One region of the Streptomyces sp. NPDC014907 genome, then DNA from elsewhere that is predicted to be linked to it. Evidence: riboswitches for the same ligand, from Rfam matches in the RefSeq annotation. Region 1 holds a riboswitch; each other region holds the start of a gene.

Evidence for each region. A riboswitch is a leader RNA that binds a small molecule or an ion and turns the genes downstream of it on or off. The one in region 1 is predicted to bind cyclic di-AMP.
Region 2: it holds a riboswitch for cyclic di-AMP, as region 1 does, so the genes downstream of both, ACZ3IL_RS26300 (M23 family metallopeptidase) here and ACZ3IL_RS09285 (M23 family metallopeptidase) in region 1, are expected to answer to the same signal.
Region 3: it holds a riboswitch for cyclic di-AMP, as region 1 does, so the genes downstream of both, ACZ3IL_RS14255 (peptidoglycan DD-metalloendopeptidase family protein) here and ACZ3IL_RS09285 (M23 family metallopeptidase) in region 1, are expected to answer to the same signal.
Region 4: it holds a riboswitch for cyclic di-AMP, as region 1 does, so the genes downstream of both, ACZ3IL_RS22820 (C40 family peptidase) here and ACZ3IL_RS09285 (M23 family metallopeptidase) in region 1, are expected to answer to the same signal.

Annotation. Positions count from the first base shown of each region.
Region 1 covers NZ_JBVHEG010000003.1:20,318-23,901, reverse strand. The annotation lists gene ACZ3IL_RS09290 (PP2C family protein-serine/threonine phosphatase) at 32-1,267, shown strand; cyclic di-AMP (ydaO/yuaA leader) riboswitch at 1,480-1,625, shown strand; gene ACZ3IL_RS09285 (M23 family metallopeptidase) at 1,637-2,755, shown strand; gene ACZ3IL_RS09280 (PrsW family intramembrane metalloprotease) at 2,826-3,584, opposite strand, start outside.
Region 2 covers NZ_JBVHEG010000013.1:99,477-103,060, forward strand. The annotation lists gene ACZ3IL_RS26295 (M16 family metallopeptidase) at 1-1,021, shown strand, start outside; cyclic di-AMP (ydaO/yuaA leader) riboswitch at 1,288-1,453, shown strand; gene ACZ3IL_RS26300 (M23 family metallopeptidase) at 1,467-2,237, shown strand; gene ACZ3IL_RS26305 (GntR family transcriptional regulator) at 2,449-3,132, shown strand; gene ACZ3IL_RS26310 (HPr family phosphocarrier protein) at 3,454-3,584, opposite strand, start outside.
Region 3 covers NZ_JBVHEG010000004.1:454,389-457,972, forward strand. The annotation lists gene ACZ3IL_RS14245 (STM4011 family radical SAM protein) at 1-479, shown strand, start outside; gene ACZ3IL_RS14250 (SGNH/GDSL hydrolase family protein) at 466-1,278, opposite strand; gene ACZ3IL_RS14255 (peptidoglycan DD-metalloendopeptidase family protein) at 1,441-2,412, opposite strand; cyclic di-AMP (ydaO/yuaA leader) riboswitch at 2,415-2,576, opposite strand; gene ACZ3IL_RS14260 (tyrosine-protein phosphatase) at 2,965-3,584, shown strand, end outside.
Region 4 covers NZ_JBVHEG010000009.1:171,103-174,686, forward strand. The annotation lists gene ACZ3IL_RS22810 (ATP-dependent Clp protease proteolytic subunit) at 1-597, shown strand, start outside; gene ACZ3IL_RS22815 (hypothetical protein) at 605-910, shown strand; cyclic di-AMP (ydaO/yuaA leader) riboswitch at 1,303-1,433, shown strand; gene ACZ3IL_RS22820 (C40 family peptidase) at 1,437-1,913, shown strand; gene ACZ3IL_RS22825 (ATP-binding protein) at 2,105-2,545, opposite strand; gene ACZ3IL_RS22830 (8-amino-7-oxononanoate synthase) at 2,736-3,584, opposite strand, start outside.

The sequences.
Region 1 (3,584 bases):
GCGAGCGGTCGGACCGGGCAGGAGAGTTCAGGTGGGGCACCCCCTAGGAGCGGCGGACCACGGGCGGCGGGACGCCGGGGGCGGTGCCCGGCGGGGCGGTGAGGGCGTGCCCGCGTACGGCGGCGCCCGGTGGTTCATCCGCGTGCTGCCGCTACTGATCATCGTGGGCGGTGTCGTCTTCGACCTGACGACCCCCGCCCCGTACACCGCCTCCCCGATGCTCGCCGCCGCCCCGCTGGTCGCCGCGCCCTTCTTCTCCCTGCTCATGACCCTGCTCACCGGGATCGCCGCCGTTCTCGCCTCGGTCGGGCTCTACCTCGGCAACGACGACGTGACCCGCGCCCCGGCCGTCGCCGAGACCCTGACCGTGTTCACGGTCTCCGGGCTCGCCCTCTTCATCAACCGCGTGGTGCGCCGCAGCAGCAAACGGCTCGCGTCGGCCCGGGTCATCGCGGAGAACGCGCAGAAGGCGGTGCTGCCGACGCCCCCCGAACGGATCGGCGGACTCGTGTGCGCCGCCCGCTACGAGGCGGCGCAGGCGGACGCGTTCGTCGGCGGCGACCTCTTCGCCGTACAGGACACCCCCTACGGGGTGCGACTCGTGGTCGGGGACGTGCGGGGCAAGGGGATGGAGGCGGTCGAGGCCGTCGCCGTCGTCATCGGGGCCTTCCGGGAGGCGGCCGAGCAGGAACGGACCCTGGAGGGCGTGGCGCAGCGGCTCGAACGGGCGCTGACCCGGGAGGGCACCCGGCGGGAGGGCCTGGACGCCGTCGAGGGGTTCACCACGGCCGTCCTGGCCGAGATCCCGCGCGCCGGCGGCAGCGGCACCTTCGACGGGTTCGTGCGGGTCGTCAACCGGGGGCACCCGCCCCCGCTGGTGCTGCACGGGGACGGACGGGTCGAACCGGTGGACCCGAGCCGGCCGGCGCTGCCGCTCGGCATGGGGGACCTGGCGTCGTGGCCGGACCGGGCCGAGGCGCGCGCGTACCCGCCGGGCACGACGCTGCTCTTCTACACCGACGGCCTCTCGGAGGCGCGGGACGGGGCCGGCGTCTTCTACGACCCGGTGGCGCGGCTGGCCGGACGGATCTTCCCCGGGCCCGAGGAACTGCTCGACGCGCTCGTGGGCGACGTGCGCCGCCACACGGGCGGCGGGGCGACGGACGACATGGCGCTGCTCGCGCTGAGCCGACCCGGGGAGGGACAGCCGGAACGGCGCCGGACGATGCCGGTGGTGCATCCGGGCGGAGGAGGTCACCACCCGTAGTCGAGAGGTGTCACTGGGATAACGATTGACAAAACGTCAGATCGCAGGGGGTTTGGAGATCCTCCGTCGCGCCCTGCTGAAGGGAGGTCAAGTCGGGACACTTCCTGCCAATTCAATGAATGATCAAGGAGAGCGGCTTGGAAACGGGGCCTCCTGTCTATTAACGTTCGATAACGCAGCGCGGTCGTCCCAGCCGTCGCAAGAGACGGCGCCGCGCGCGTGCGCCGAATCCCGAAAGGGAACCGGGGAACCACCATTTGGGGTGAATCGAGCCCGCCGCGCCCGTGCGGCGTGCCCGTAGGAGACCTTCCTGCTCCGAACCCGTCAGCTAACCCGGTAGGCGAGAAGGAAGGAAAGGAGTGCGCCTCCGTGGCGTCCAACCCCCCTGCCCCCGAAGCCCCCTTCGATGCCTTCGGTGGTGGTGCGGCCCCCTCCGCCCCCGACACCGAGTGGAACCCCACCGAGGATTCCCTGCGTGACCGGAACCGCTCCGGCGGCCGGCACCGGGTCGTCAAGCAGCGCTCCAACTTCGCCCGTTCCTCCACCGTCCTCGGCGTCGGCGTCATCGCGGCCGTCGGCGCGGGCGGCCTCGCCACCGCGCAGGACAAGCCGCCGGTGGCCATCTCGCTCCCGGACCTCCCGGACCTCGACCTGCCGGACGCCCACGACCTGCCCGGCGTCGGCTCCCTCCTGCCCGAGGAGGAGCGGGAGACGGTCGCCGAGGACCGCGTCAACCCGAACCCGCTGACCTCCACCGCCTACACCACCGGGACCGGCGAGCGGACCGGACAGGTCACGCGGGCCGCCCTGAAGACCGGGGCCCCGAGCACCGCCGACGCGGGCGAGGCGCTGCGCGCCCGCATCCTCCAGCAGGCCGAGCAGCAGCAGGCCTCCGCCGACGCCGCCGAGAGGATCGCGGCGGAGAAGGCGGCGGCGGAGAAGGCCGCGGCGGAGGCGAAGGCCAAGGCGGACGCGGCGGCGAAGGCGGCCGCCGAGGCGGAGGCGAAGGCCGAGGCGGAGGCCAGGGCGAAGGCGGAGGCCGCGGCCGAGGCGAAGGCCGAGGCCGAGCGCCTCGCCCGGCTCGCCGCGAGCTACTCGCTCCCCCTCTCCTCGTACTCCGTCACCGCGACCTACATGCAGTCCGGTTCGATGTGGTCCTCCGGGTACCACACGGGCCTCGACTTCGCGGCGCCCACCGGCACCCCGCTCAAGGCGGTCCACGGCGCCACCGTGAAGTCGGCGGCCTGGTCCGGTTCCTACGGCTACCGGATCGTCCTGGAGCTGGAGGACGGCACCGAGGTCTGGTACTGCCACCTGTCGTCCATGACGGTCGGCACGGGCCAGACCGTGTCCACCGGCGAGACCATCGGCCGCGTCGGCGCCACCGGCAACGTCTCCGGCGCCCACCTCCACCTGGAGGTGCACCCCGGCGGGGGCGGCGGCGTCGACCCGGGCGCGTGGCTGCGCTCGAAGGGCCTCACGGTCTGAGGACCCGGCGCCCGTGGCCCGAGGTCCCGGGCCCGCCCCGGCCGGGACCCCTCGCGGGGGCGCCGGCGGTCTATCCGCGGTACGGGTTGTAGTCGCCGTAGTCCAGGTACTGCGGCGGCGTCCACACCCGTCCCGTCGCCCGGGCCGCGTACGTCAGCGCGGGCGAGGCGACCGCGCGGCGCTGCCACAGGTGGTGCAGCAGTTCCCGTTCGCGGGCCGCGAAGTCGGGACCGGCCGTGCCGCGCCGGGCCCGGTCGCGCAGGAACGCGAGGGTCGTCGCGAAGGACTCGTACTCGCCGACGGCCCGGGCGGCCCGCTTGCCGTACGTCCGGGCGGCGACCGTGCGGGCGGTCCGGCGGGCCCGCATCGAGGAGAGGGCGAGCGGTTCGGCGGGGGAGAGCCAGCCGGCCGCCGCGTACGCCGGGAGCTCCCCGGCTATCGTCCGCAGCTCCCGCTGCCGGCTCCACACCGCGAGCCAGGTCAGCAGCCCGAAGGCGGGCATCATGAGCGCCCCGTAGACCGCGTAGAAGGCCAGGGCGCCCCCGAAGGTGACGGAGCCGTTCCAGGCGGCGTGCATGCCCATGGCGAGCAGCAGTCCGGCCAGGGGCAGCAGGACGCGGCGGAGCCGCCGGCCGCGCGGGGCGAGCGCGGCGAGACCGAATCCGAGACCGGTGAACACGGTGAACAGCGGATGCGCGAACGGCGACATCACGGCCCGTACGAAGAAGGTCCCGACGGTCACCGCGCCGATGCCGGGGGCGCCGATCTCCTGGTCCTCGCCGAAGGCGTTGCCGAGGTAGAGGATGTTCTCGGTGAAGGCGAAGCCGGT
Region 2 (3,584 bases), on a different contig from region 1:
GCTCGGTCTGCTCGCCGAGGCCCTGATCGCCCCGGCGTTCCTGGAGACCGAGGTCGAGCGCCTGGTGCGCAACCGTCTCGACGAGATCCCGCACGAGACGGCCAGTCCGGCCCGGCGGGCCGCCAAGCAGCTCTCCAAGGAGCTGTTCCCGGCCGAGTCCCGGATGTCCCGGCCGCGCCAGGGCACCGAGGAGACCGTCGCGGCGATCGACGCCGCCGCGGTCCGCGCCTTCTACGAGAGGCACGTGCGGCCCGCCACGGCGACCGCCGTGGTCGTGGGCGACCTGACCGGGGTGGACCTGGAGAAGGTCCTGGCGGAGACGCTGGGCGCCTGGACCGGCGATCCGGGCGAGCCGCTCCCGATGCCGCCGATCACCGCCGACGACACCGGAAGGGTCGTCATCGTGGACCGTCCCGGCGCCGTCCAGACCCAGCTGCTCATCGGCCGGATCGGCCCCGACCGGCACGCCAGCGTCTGGCCGGCCCAGATCCTCGGCACGTACTGCCTGGGCGGGACCCTGACCTCGCGTCTGGACCGGGTGCTGCGCGAGGAGAAGGGCTACACGTACGGCGTGCGGGCCTTCGGGCAGGTGCTCCGCTCCGACGCCGAGGGGAACGGCGCCGCGATGCTCGCCATCAGCGGCTCCGTCGACACCCCCCACACGGGCCCGGCCCTGGACGACCTGTGGAAGGTGCTGCGCACCCTGGCCGCCGAGGGCCTCACGGACGCCGAACGGGAGACGGCCGTGCAGAACCTGGTGGGGGTGGCGCCGCTCAAGTACGAGACGGCCGCCTCCGTCGCCGGAACGCTCGCCGACCAGGTGGAGCAGCACCTGCCGGACGACTTCCAGGCGCGGTTGTACGCGCGCCTGGCCGAGACCGGCACCGTCGAGGCGACCGCCGCCGTCGTCAGCGCCTTCCCGGTGGACCGGCTCGTCACCGTCCTGGTGGGCGACGCGGCGCAGATCGCGGAGCCGGTGCGCGCGCTCGGCATCGGTGAGGTCACCGTCGTCGGCGGCTGACCGCTCCTCGCGGGGCCGGCGGCCCACCGCCGCCGGCCCCGCGCACGGGGTCCCGGCCCGACGGCCCGTCAAGGGCGCTGTTCCTCCGGGGGAGAAGCGCGCCGTGAGGGACCACCCGCAAGGGAATTGTCCGTATTGGCGGCAAGAGTGATCTTCTGCCCTGTGGCATGTCTTACAAAAGGTCATGTTCGGTTGGTGATCGACTGGCGGCCCGCATACCGTCGATCCGGCTGTTCGCCAGTCGTACCCGCCGCACCCGCGGCACCGGACAGCCATCGCCGAGTCCCCGTCAGGCGCGAGCCCGGGGAGCCGGGGACCCGCACGCAGTCCCTGGGGTGAATCGGACGCCTTCGTCCCGTACGGAGGGGCCCGTAGGAGACCTTCCTGCTCCGAACCCGTCAGCTAACCCGGTAGGCGAGAAGGAGGGAAAGGAAACAGCGTCTTCATGGCGTTCACCCGTGCCACCGGGAAGCATCGTGGACCGAGCCGGATGACGCGCCGCGGCGCGGGCATCGCCGGCGCAGCGACACTGGCCACCACCGGCGTCATCGGAACCCTCGCCTCCCCGGCGCTCGCCGCCGACACGGACCACCGCTCGCCCGAGGACACCGGCCTCGTCGAGGTGATCACCGAGGACTCCCTCGTCGACCGCGTCAACGCCCAGGCCGCCGCCCAGGACCGGCAGGCCTTCGAGGCCGCGGCCGAGGCGAAGCTCCGGGCCGAGGCGAAGCGCAAGGCCGAGGCCCGCGCGAAGGAGATCCGCGAGGCGAAGGAGCGCGCCGCCCGCGAGGCCGAGCGCCGCCGCCTGAACTCCTTCCAGCTCCCCGTCGCCGGTTCGTACGTCTCCACCGGGTACAAGACCGGCGGTTCGCTCTGGTCCTCCGGCAGCCACTCCGGCGTCGACTTCCACGCCGCCTACGGCAGCCGTGTCGTCTCCGTCGGCTCCGGCACCGTCGTCGAGACCGGCTGGGGCGGCGCGTACGGCAACAACATCGTCATCCGGATGAACGACGGCACGTACACCCAGTACGGTCACCTCTCCTCCATCGGGGTGTACGTCGGCCAGACCGTCGAGCCGGGACAGCAGATCGGCGTCTCGGGCTCGTCCGGCAACTCGACCGGCCCGCACCTCCACTTCGAGGCGCGCACGAGCCCCGAGTACGGCTCCGACATCGACCCGGTCGCCTACCTCCGCGCCCGCGGCGTCGCCGTCTGACACCGCCTCCTCCGCGTGCCCCCGGACCCGGGGGGCACCCGCGTCGAGAAAGCCCCGGCTCGCACTGAGCCGGGGCTTTTCTTCGGCCAAAAGAAGCCCATGAAATCCGGTGGGGCATCGGAAATTCCGGCGGGCTGCAATAGAGTCGTGGACCGGGCGCGAAACGGGCGCCGCCCGAATGGGCTCGCGCGGAACGAGGCGGAGGTCGGACATGCGTATTCCCGCGCATTCGGTGTGCACGGCGATCCGGGACGACATCGTCTCCGGCGTCTTCGCGCGGGGGAGCCGGCTGACCGAGGAGCAGCTCGCCCGCCGGTACGGGGTCTCCCGCGTCCCGGTCCGCGAGGCGCTGCGCACCCTGGAGTCGGAGGGCTTCGTCCTCACCCGGCGCCACGCGGGGGCACACGTGGCCGAACCCACCGAGCGGGAGGCGGCCGACCTGCTCGACATGCGGGCGCTGCTCGAACCGCTGGGGGCGGCGCGGGCCGCGCAGCGGCGCACCGAGGCCCATCTCAAGGTGCTGCGCGGTCTGGTCAGGCTGGGTCAGGAACGGGCCGAGCGGAGCCCGGGCGAGGATCTGCGCCCGCTCGGCGGCTGGTTCCACGAGACGCTCGCGCAGGCCTGCGGCAGCCCGGCCCTGACGGCGCTGCTCACCCAGTTGCGGTACAAGATCGCCTGGGTGTACGCGATCGAGCAGCCCGGACGGCCGGTGGACGCCTGGGCCGAGCACGGCGCGATCGTGGACGCCGTGGCGCGCGGTGACGCGGAGCGGGCGAGGGTGCTGACCGCGCTGCACACGGAGCGCTCGCTGCCGCTGCACCGGCTCAAGGGGGCGGAGCGGGGCCGTGTGAGGGTTCCGCAACATGCCGTCAACACGACGAGCGCCCGGAATTAACACGTCCACCGTATACAAGACCGTGGGCAAGGGGGCGGAATTCGGCGGACGCTTTTCGTGCTGCCCGAAAAAAGGGGGACGGGAAAGGAGAAATGCCGTGCCCCGCGATTGCGGCGGTCACGGCATTTCAGGATGCGAAAAGAGCGAAGGCGCGAGGGGGACGGGAGTCGTTCCCGGCTCGGGCGCCCGGCCGGGCCCCGGCCCGGACCCGACCCGGAACGATTCCGGCCCGACTCGCCCCAGAGCGGTCCGACCCGACCCGATCCGGCTCGACCCGGTCCGGAGCGGCCCCGGTCCGGGCCCGCTCGTGAACCGGACGGTTCAGACGGTCTCGGGGAGCTCGTCCAGGCCCTCGGCGACCAGCTTCGCGAGGCGGTCCAGCGCGGCCTCGGCGCCCTCGGCGTCCGAGGCGAGCACGATCTCCTCGCCGCCCTGCGCGCCCAGGCCGAGCA
Region 3 (3,584 bases), on a different contig from region 1:
GCCGCGACCTGGCGGAGCGGGGCGTGCGGTTCAGCGTCGGCGTGGTCGGTCTTCCCGCGCACCTGGAGGACGCGCGGCGGCTGCGGGACGCGCTGCCGCCGCACGTGTACCTGTGGGTGAACGCGGCCGAGGGGCACACGTACTCCGACGCGGAGGCCGCGCGGTGGACGGAGCTCGACCCGCTCTTCCCGTACAGCCGGCATCCGCACCGCTCGGCGGGGCTGCCGTGCCGCACCGGAGAGTCGGTGATCTCGGTGGACGGCGGGGGGACGGTGCGGCGCTGCCACTTCGTCAGGGCCGAGCTGGGCAACCTGTACGACGGCTCGTACCGCGCCGCCCTGCGTCCCCGCCCCTGCCCCCTCGCCGTCTGCGACTGCCACATCGGCTACGTCCACCTGGAGACGCTGCCGCTGTACGACGTGTTCGCCGGCGGGGTCCTGGAACGGATTCCCGCCGTGCCGCCCGCTACAGGGCGATGAGGTCCCCGAGGGGCATCAGGTCGGGGCGCTTGGCCGCGACGCGGTCCCCGGAGCTCTCGCCGCGCAGCCGGCGCCCGATCCAGGGCACGAGGTGCTCCCTCGCCCACTGGATGTCGTCGCGGCGCACCTCGAGCGTGCCGCGCGGCGGGACCGGCGGCCACGCCTGGTCGGGGTCGGCGGGCACCGGGATGCCGAGGACCTGGGCGGCGCGCAGGGCGACCCGGGTGTGTCCCTCGGGCGAGAGGTGCAGGCGGTCGCCGTCCCAGGCCCGCCGGTCCTGGACGGACTTCAGGGACCACAGGTCGAGGACCGGGCAGTCGTAGCGGTCCGCGATGGCGCGGACGTGCGCGGTGTAGGTGGCGATCTTGCCGCGCAGGTGCCGGAGCAGGGGGACGTCGCGGGTGTCGAAGCCGGTGGTCACCATGACGGTCCCGACGGCGGAGGTCAGGTCGGCGACGGCGCGCTCGAAGCGCTCGGCCACGTCGTCCGGGTCGGAGCCGGGACGGATGATGTCGTTGCCGCCGGCGCAGAAGGTCACCAGGTCGGGGGCGAGTTCCTTCGCCCGGGGGACCTGTTCCGCCACGATCTGGTCGAGGAGCCGGCCCCGTACGGCCAGGTTGGCGTAGCGGAAGGAGTCGTGCTCCGGCAGCCGGTCGGCGAGCAGGACCGCGAAGCGGTCCGCCCAGCCGACGTACGTCCCGTCGGGGCCCGGGTCTCCGACGCCTTCGGTGAAGCTGTCACCGATCGCCGTGTACGACCCGAATGCGTTCATGTCTCTTGATCTCGAATCGTCTGCCACGAACGCACATCATTCCTTCTTCCGTGTGACCTACGCGACCGTAAGGAGGGGTTGACGGCGGGTGATATATGCCACCGGTAAAGATTCCGCCACGTCGGAATACGACGGCGGCCCGGTGCTTTCGCGCCGGGCCGCCGGAAAAGGGGGTTCTCGCCGTTTTCGTCAGACGGAGACGCCGTGTCCGCGCAGGTATGCCAGCGGGTCGACGTCCGAGCCGTAGCTCGGCGAGGTGCGGATCTCGAAGTGCAGGTGCGGGCCGGTGGAGTTGCCGGTGGAGCCGGAGAGGCCGATCTGCTGGCCGCCGGTGACGGACTGGCCGGCCGAGACCGCGAGGGAGGAGAGGTGGGCGTACTGCGAGTAGTTGCCGTCGGCGTGCTTGATGACGACCTCGTTGCCGTAGGAGCCGCTCCAGCCGGCGGAGACGACCGTGCCGGCGCCGACGGCGCGGACGGTGGTGCCGGAGGAGGCGATGAAGTCGACACCGGTGTGGTAGCCGGAGGACCACATGGAGCCGGAGGCGCGGTACGGGGTGGAGAAGCCGCCGGTGACGGGGGCGACCCAGCCGGTGGAGGAACCGGTCGGGGAGCCGGTGGAGCCGCCGGGGGCGTCCGTGGTGGTGGCGGCCGGGGCGGCGGCGCGGCGGGTCTCGCGGGAGGCGCGCGGGGTGTCGTCGCCCTTCCCGGAACTCCGCGTGACCGGGGCGCTCTTCGGGCCGGCGGGGGCGGAGCCCCGGGCGCCGACGGTGAGCTTCATGCCGGGCATGATGAGGGAGGGGTCCGCGCCGATGGTCCGGCGGTTGTCCTCGTACAGCTTCTGCCAGCCGCCCGTGACGTGGTGGTCGGCGGCGATCTTCGACAGGTGGTCGCCGCGGACGACGGAGTACGTCACCGGCGTGTTCCTCGCGGCGGCCGGGGCGGCCTCGGCGGGGGTGGCCTTCACCGGGACGGCCTGCACCTGGGAGGCGGCCACGACGGCCGGCGCGGGGGCGGCGGCCGGGGCGGCCTGCTCGGCGGCGTGGGCGCCCGTGGCTCCGAGGAGCGGGAGGGCGACGACGGCGCCTCCCGTGCCGGCGGCGGCGAATCCGCGGGTGAGGAGGTTGTTCTTCGGGCGGCGGTGCTTACCCTTCGCGGGCATGGATCGTTCCTCTCCGGCGCCTGCGAGGTGAGCTGTCGGGTTCGGACTGGAGATGTCCGGCCGCGTTCTCACGCGGCTTCACCCCGAGCCGTCCTGTGTCACGGGACCGGCGTACTTCCTGGGTCCCCCGCTCCTGCCACGCATGGGATGGGTGGAATTCCGGACGGTGGCAGGATTCGGCGGTCCGACCGGATTGACGGTGACGCTAGACGAGCGGGGTCGGCGCGAACAAGCCACTGCTCCGGCCCGGGATTCCCCGCTAGATCATTACGGCGGGATCACGGTCACCCTCCGTGGATGACGGTCCTTCGATTTCCCTTTGGCGTACGGAAATCACGCCGGTCCCCCGGCCACGATCCGTCACTTCTATGACGCTGCTCACGCGCCGCCTTCCATCTCCCCCTCAACCAGGGCTTGTTATACCCAAGGCCTCAATTCGGACAGTTCCCCCATTACCGTCCGAGGGGGTGCGCCACGCGCCTCCCGCCCGGATGATTGCCCCAGGAACCCGTCCCGCGCCGGACACCCGAACGCCGACCCCCAGGAGCATCCGTGACGCAGCAGTTGCCGCAGGTCCCGCCCGCCGAAGCCGTCGAGCCCGAGCTTGCGGGGGTCCGCAACTTCCGGGACGTGGGCGGCCTGCCGACGGCGGACGGGCGTGCCGTCCGCCCCGGCCGCCTCTTCCGCAGCGGCCACCTGGCCCACGCGACCGAGGCCGACGCCGCCTTCCTCGCCTCGCTCGGCCTGCACACCGTCTTCGACTTCCGCAACGAGGCCGACCGGCGGATCGAGGGCGCGGACGTCGAGCTGCCGGGCGTGCGCAACGTGAACATACCGCTCAACGACCCGGCCGACGGCAAGGAGTTCTGGAAGCTGGTGCGCGACGGCGGGATCGCACAGCTGCGGGAGGCCCTGGGCGACGGCAGGGCGGCCGCCCGGATGTCCGATTCGTACCGGAGGATGGTGGTCGAGCGAACCACGGAACACAGCCGCATCCTGCACTCCATGGCGGAGGAGAGCGTGCCGGCGCTGATGCACTGCGCGGCGGGGAAGGACCGCGCCGGGCTCGCCGTCGCGATCACCCTGCTCGCCGTCGGGGTCGACCGCGAGGCGATCGAGGCCGACTACGTGAAGTCGAACGAGCCGCACCGCCGCTACAAGGTGCGCCGCGG
Region 4 (3,584 bases), on a different contig from region 1:
TTCACGGAGCGGACCGCCTCCGGGACCCGGACCCTCGATCCGTACACGAAGCTGCTGGAGTCCCGGATCGTCTTCCTCGGCACCCGGGTGGACGAGATCTCGTCCAACGACGTGATCTCCCAGCTCCTGTACCTGGAGTACGCGGCGCCCGACCAGGACATCGCCCTCTACATCAACTCGCCCGGCGGCTCCGTCAGCGCCATGACCGCGATCCACGACACGATCCGGATGCTCGCCTGCGACGTGGCGACCACCTGCCTGGGCCAGGCCGCCTCCACCGCCGCCGTGCTGCTCGCCGCCGGCACGGCGGGCAAGCGCGCGATGCTCCCTGGCGCCCGGGTCACGCTGCGGCAGCCCGCCCTGGACGAGCCCCTGCGGGGACAGCCGAGCGACCTCGACGTCCAGGCCCGCGAACTGCTCCGCCAACGCGCCCTCGTGGCCGGGTTGCTCGTCGAGCACACCGGACGGAGCAGGGAGCGGATCGACGCCGACCTCGAACGCCTCACGGTCCTGGACGCCCCGGCGGCGATCGGGTACGGGCTGGTGGACCATGTGATCATGAGCCGGCGCGCCTCCGCCGGCGGCACGGCGCGGTGAGCGGACCGTGGTTCCCGAACCGCCGCCGCTGCCGGCCCTGACGCGGGCCGAGGGCGAGCTGGTCGACGCGTACCTCGCGGCCGCCGACCTCCTGGGGCGGATCAACCCCTCCCGGAACGCGCACACCTACGGGGCCCTGAGGGCGGCTCAGGCCCTGGTGGGGCGGGCCGAGGCGCTGCGCGAGGCGCTGGCGCTCATGCACGCGCGGGGCGAGAGCGAGGTCCACGCGGAGACCCTGGCGCGCGCCCTCCGCGCCCTGGACGGGGAACGCAGGACCGCCCGGGTCACGCTTCCCCGGACGCGGCCGCGTTGACATTCCGGCATGTCGTGTCGAGGGCCGGACGGCCGACACCGGGCGCGGAAACGCTCCTCCGTTCGGTGGAGCCGGTGAGCCGGTGCGCGGAGGGGGCGAGTTGCGCGCCGACGGTACACATCTGGCGGAATCGGACGTTCCGTTGCCTGGTGCGAGGGTCGCCGCCCAAACCTCCGACGATCACGAAAGCATCCTGTCCACCCGAATGGTTCAGTCGTGAGGAGCCTCACAAATAGTCGCTTCCACTCGGATTTCGACCATGAAGTGGGGCAAGATCCCTGCCGACGACAAGCCCCCGCCATCCGAGGCGGGGCGGTCCGGGCGGACGCCGAGTCCTGCCGCCGTCCCGGACGTCTGGTCGACAGGATTGGACCGGCAGGAGTGGAGGACCCGAGCAGTACGGGCCGTACACGCCGTTTCCGCGGCGGGACCGGCCCTCGGGGTGAAGCCGCTACCGCGGCCGGGCATCTTCGCCTGCCCGAACCCGACAGGTCATCCTTCACAGGCGGCTGACGAAGGGTTGCGCATGACTGCGCAGATGCACGTCCCGTCCCTGCTGTCCCGGGCCGGAGCCGTCTCGGCTCTCACCCTCGCCGCCGTCGGCGGCACACTGCTCGCACCGGGCACGGCGCCGGAGGCGCAGGCCACGACCTCGCACGCGAGCAAGGCGCTGAACGTCGCCGCCTCCAAGAAGGGGGCCCCCTACCGGTACGGAGCCGCGGGACCCTCCCGGTTCGACTGCTCCGGCCTGACGCTCTACGCGTACAAGCAGGCGGGCAAGTCGCTGCCCCGCACCGCGCAGCAGCAGTACAACAAGACCCGGCACGTCTCCGCCGCCGGCCGGCAGAAGGGCGACCTGGTCTTCTTCCACTCCGGCGGCCGGGTCTACCACGTGGGCATCTACGCCGGGAACGGCCGGATCTGGCACTCCCCCAAGACCGGTTCCTGGGTGAAGCTCGACAAGATCTGGTCGTCGAAGGTCTTCTACGGACGCGTCCGGTGACCCCGCCCGGGCGCTGAGCGGGCGCGGAGGACGGGCCGGAGGAACGGTGGCGCCGCCGTCCTCCGCCCGCTCCGCCCCTCCGTCCCCGCCTCCGCCGTCCCGCTCCGTACGGGGTTCGCCCGCCCCGCCGTACGGGCCCCGCCCGCCCCCGCCGTACCGGCCCCGCCCGCCCCCGCCGCGCGGAGCGCCCGTCACCGGCTCGCCACGGGGGCGGCCGCCGTCCACGGCAGGGTGATCCGGACCGTCTTGCCGCCCGCCGCGGTGGGGGTCACGGAGAGACGCCCCCCGGCCTCCGCGGCCAGGGAGCGGATGATGACCAGGCCCCGGCCGTTGTCCTGCTGGACCGCCGCCGGAAGGCGCCGGGGCAGGCGCGGATGGCTGTCCGTGACGCCGATGTGGAGCCGCTCCCCCCGTTCCAGGCAGAGGGCCACCGTGAAGGTGGGAGACTGCCCGAAGGTGTGCACGACGGCGTTGGTGGCCAGCTCCGAGACGATCAGCCGGACCGCGTCCGCCCGGTCGGCGGCGCCGTCCAGACCCCACCCGGCGAGCACCTCCGTGACGTACCGCCGGGCCGTGGAGACCGAAGCGGGTTCGCTCGGCAGCGTGACGGATGCTTCCTGATGGTCTGCCATGACGACGCTGTCCCTTTCCCGCCGGGGCCGGTGCCCCGGATTGCGCTTCGCGCCAGATTCCCACCGATGGTGCCGCGCCGGGAGGCGTTCCCCCGGGGCAAGGGCGCATCTGTCGCCCGAAGCGGTGAACTCTGGCGTTCCCGAACGCCCTTGGGCGCCCCCCGGCCGGAAAGACCGCTTCCCCGGCGCGTCAGACGGCGGGCGCGGTCCGCAGGACCGTCTCCACCGCGCGCCCGATCTGCGCGTCCGTCAGGTCGGCGCGCGCCGTCAGGCGCAGGCGCGAGACGCCGTCGGGCACGGACGGGGGCCGGAAGCAGCCGACCGCCAGCCCCCGCTCCCGGCAGTCCGCCGCCCAGCGCAGCGCCGCCTCCGGGGAGGGCGCGCGGACCGACACCACGGCCGCGTCGGGCCGCGTCACGGACAGACCGGCTCCGGTGAGCAGTTCGTACAGGGTGGTGGCGACGGTGCGGACCCGTCCGGCGAGCCCCGGTTCGGCCGCGATCAGCCGCAGGCTCGCGAGCGCGGCGCCCGTGGCGGCCGGGGCGAGGCCGGTGTCGAAGATGAAGGTGCGGGCCGCGTTCACCAGGTGCTCGATCACGCGGGCCGGCCCGAGGACGGCGCCGCCCTGGCTGCCCAGGGACTTGGAGAGGGTCAGGGTGGCGACCACGTCCTCCGCCCCCGCGAGCCCGGCCTCGTGGAGGGCGCCCCGGCCGCCGTCGCCGAGGACGCCGAAGCCGTGGGCGTCGTCCACCACCAGTCCGGCGCCGTGTGCGCGGCAGGCGGCGGCGAGTTCCGGCAGCGGGGCCCTGTCGCCGTCCACGGAGAAGACGGAGTCGCTGACGACGAGGGCCCGGCGCCCCGGGTGCGCCTCCAGGGTCTTGCGCACGGCCTCGGGGTCGGCGTGCGGGACGACGGCGGTCTCGGCGCGCGCCAGACGGCAGCCGTCCACCAGGGAGGCGTGGTTGGAGGCGTCCGAGACGATCAGGGAGCCCCGGCCGGTCAGCGCGGTGAGCGCGGCGAGGTTGGCGGTGTAGCCGGA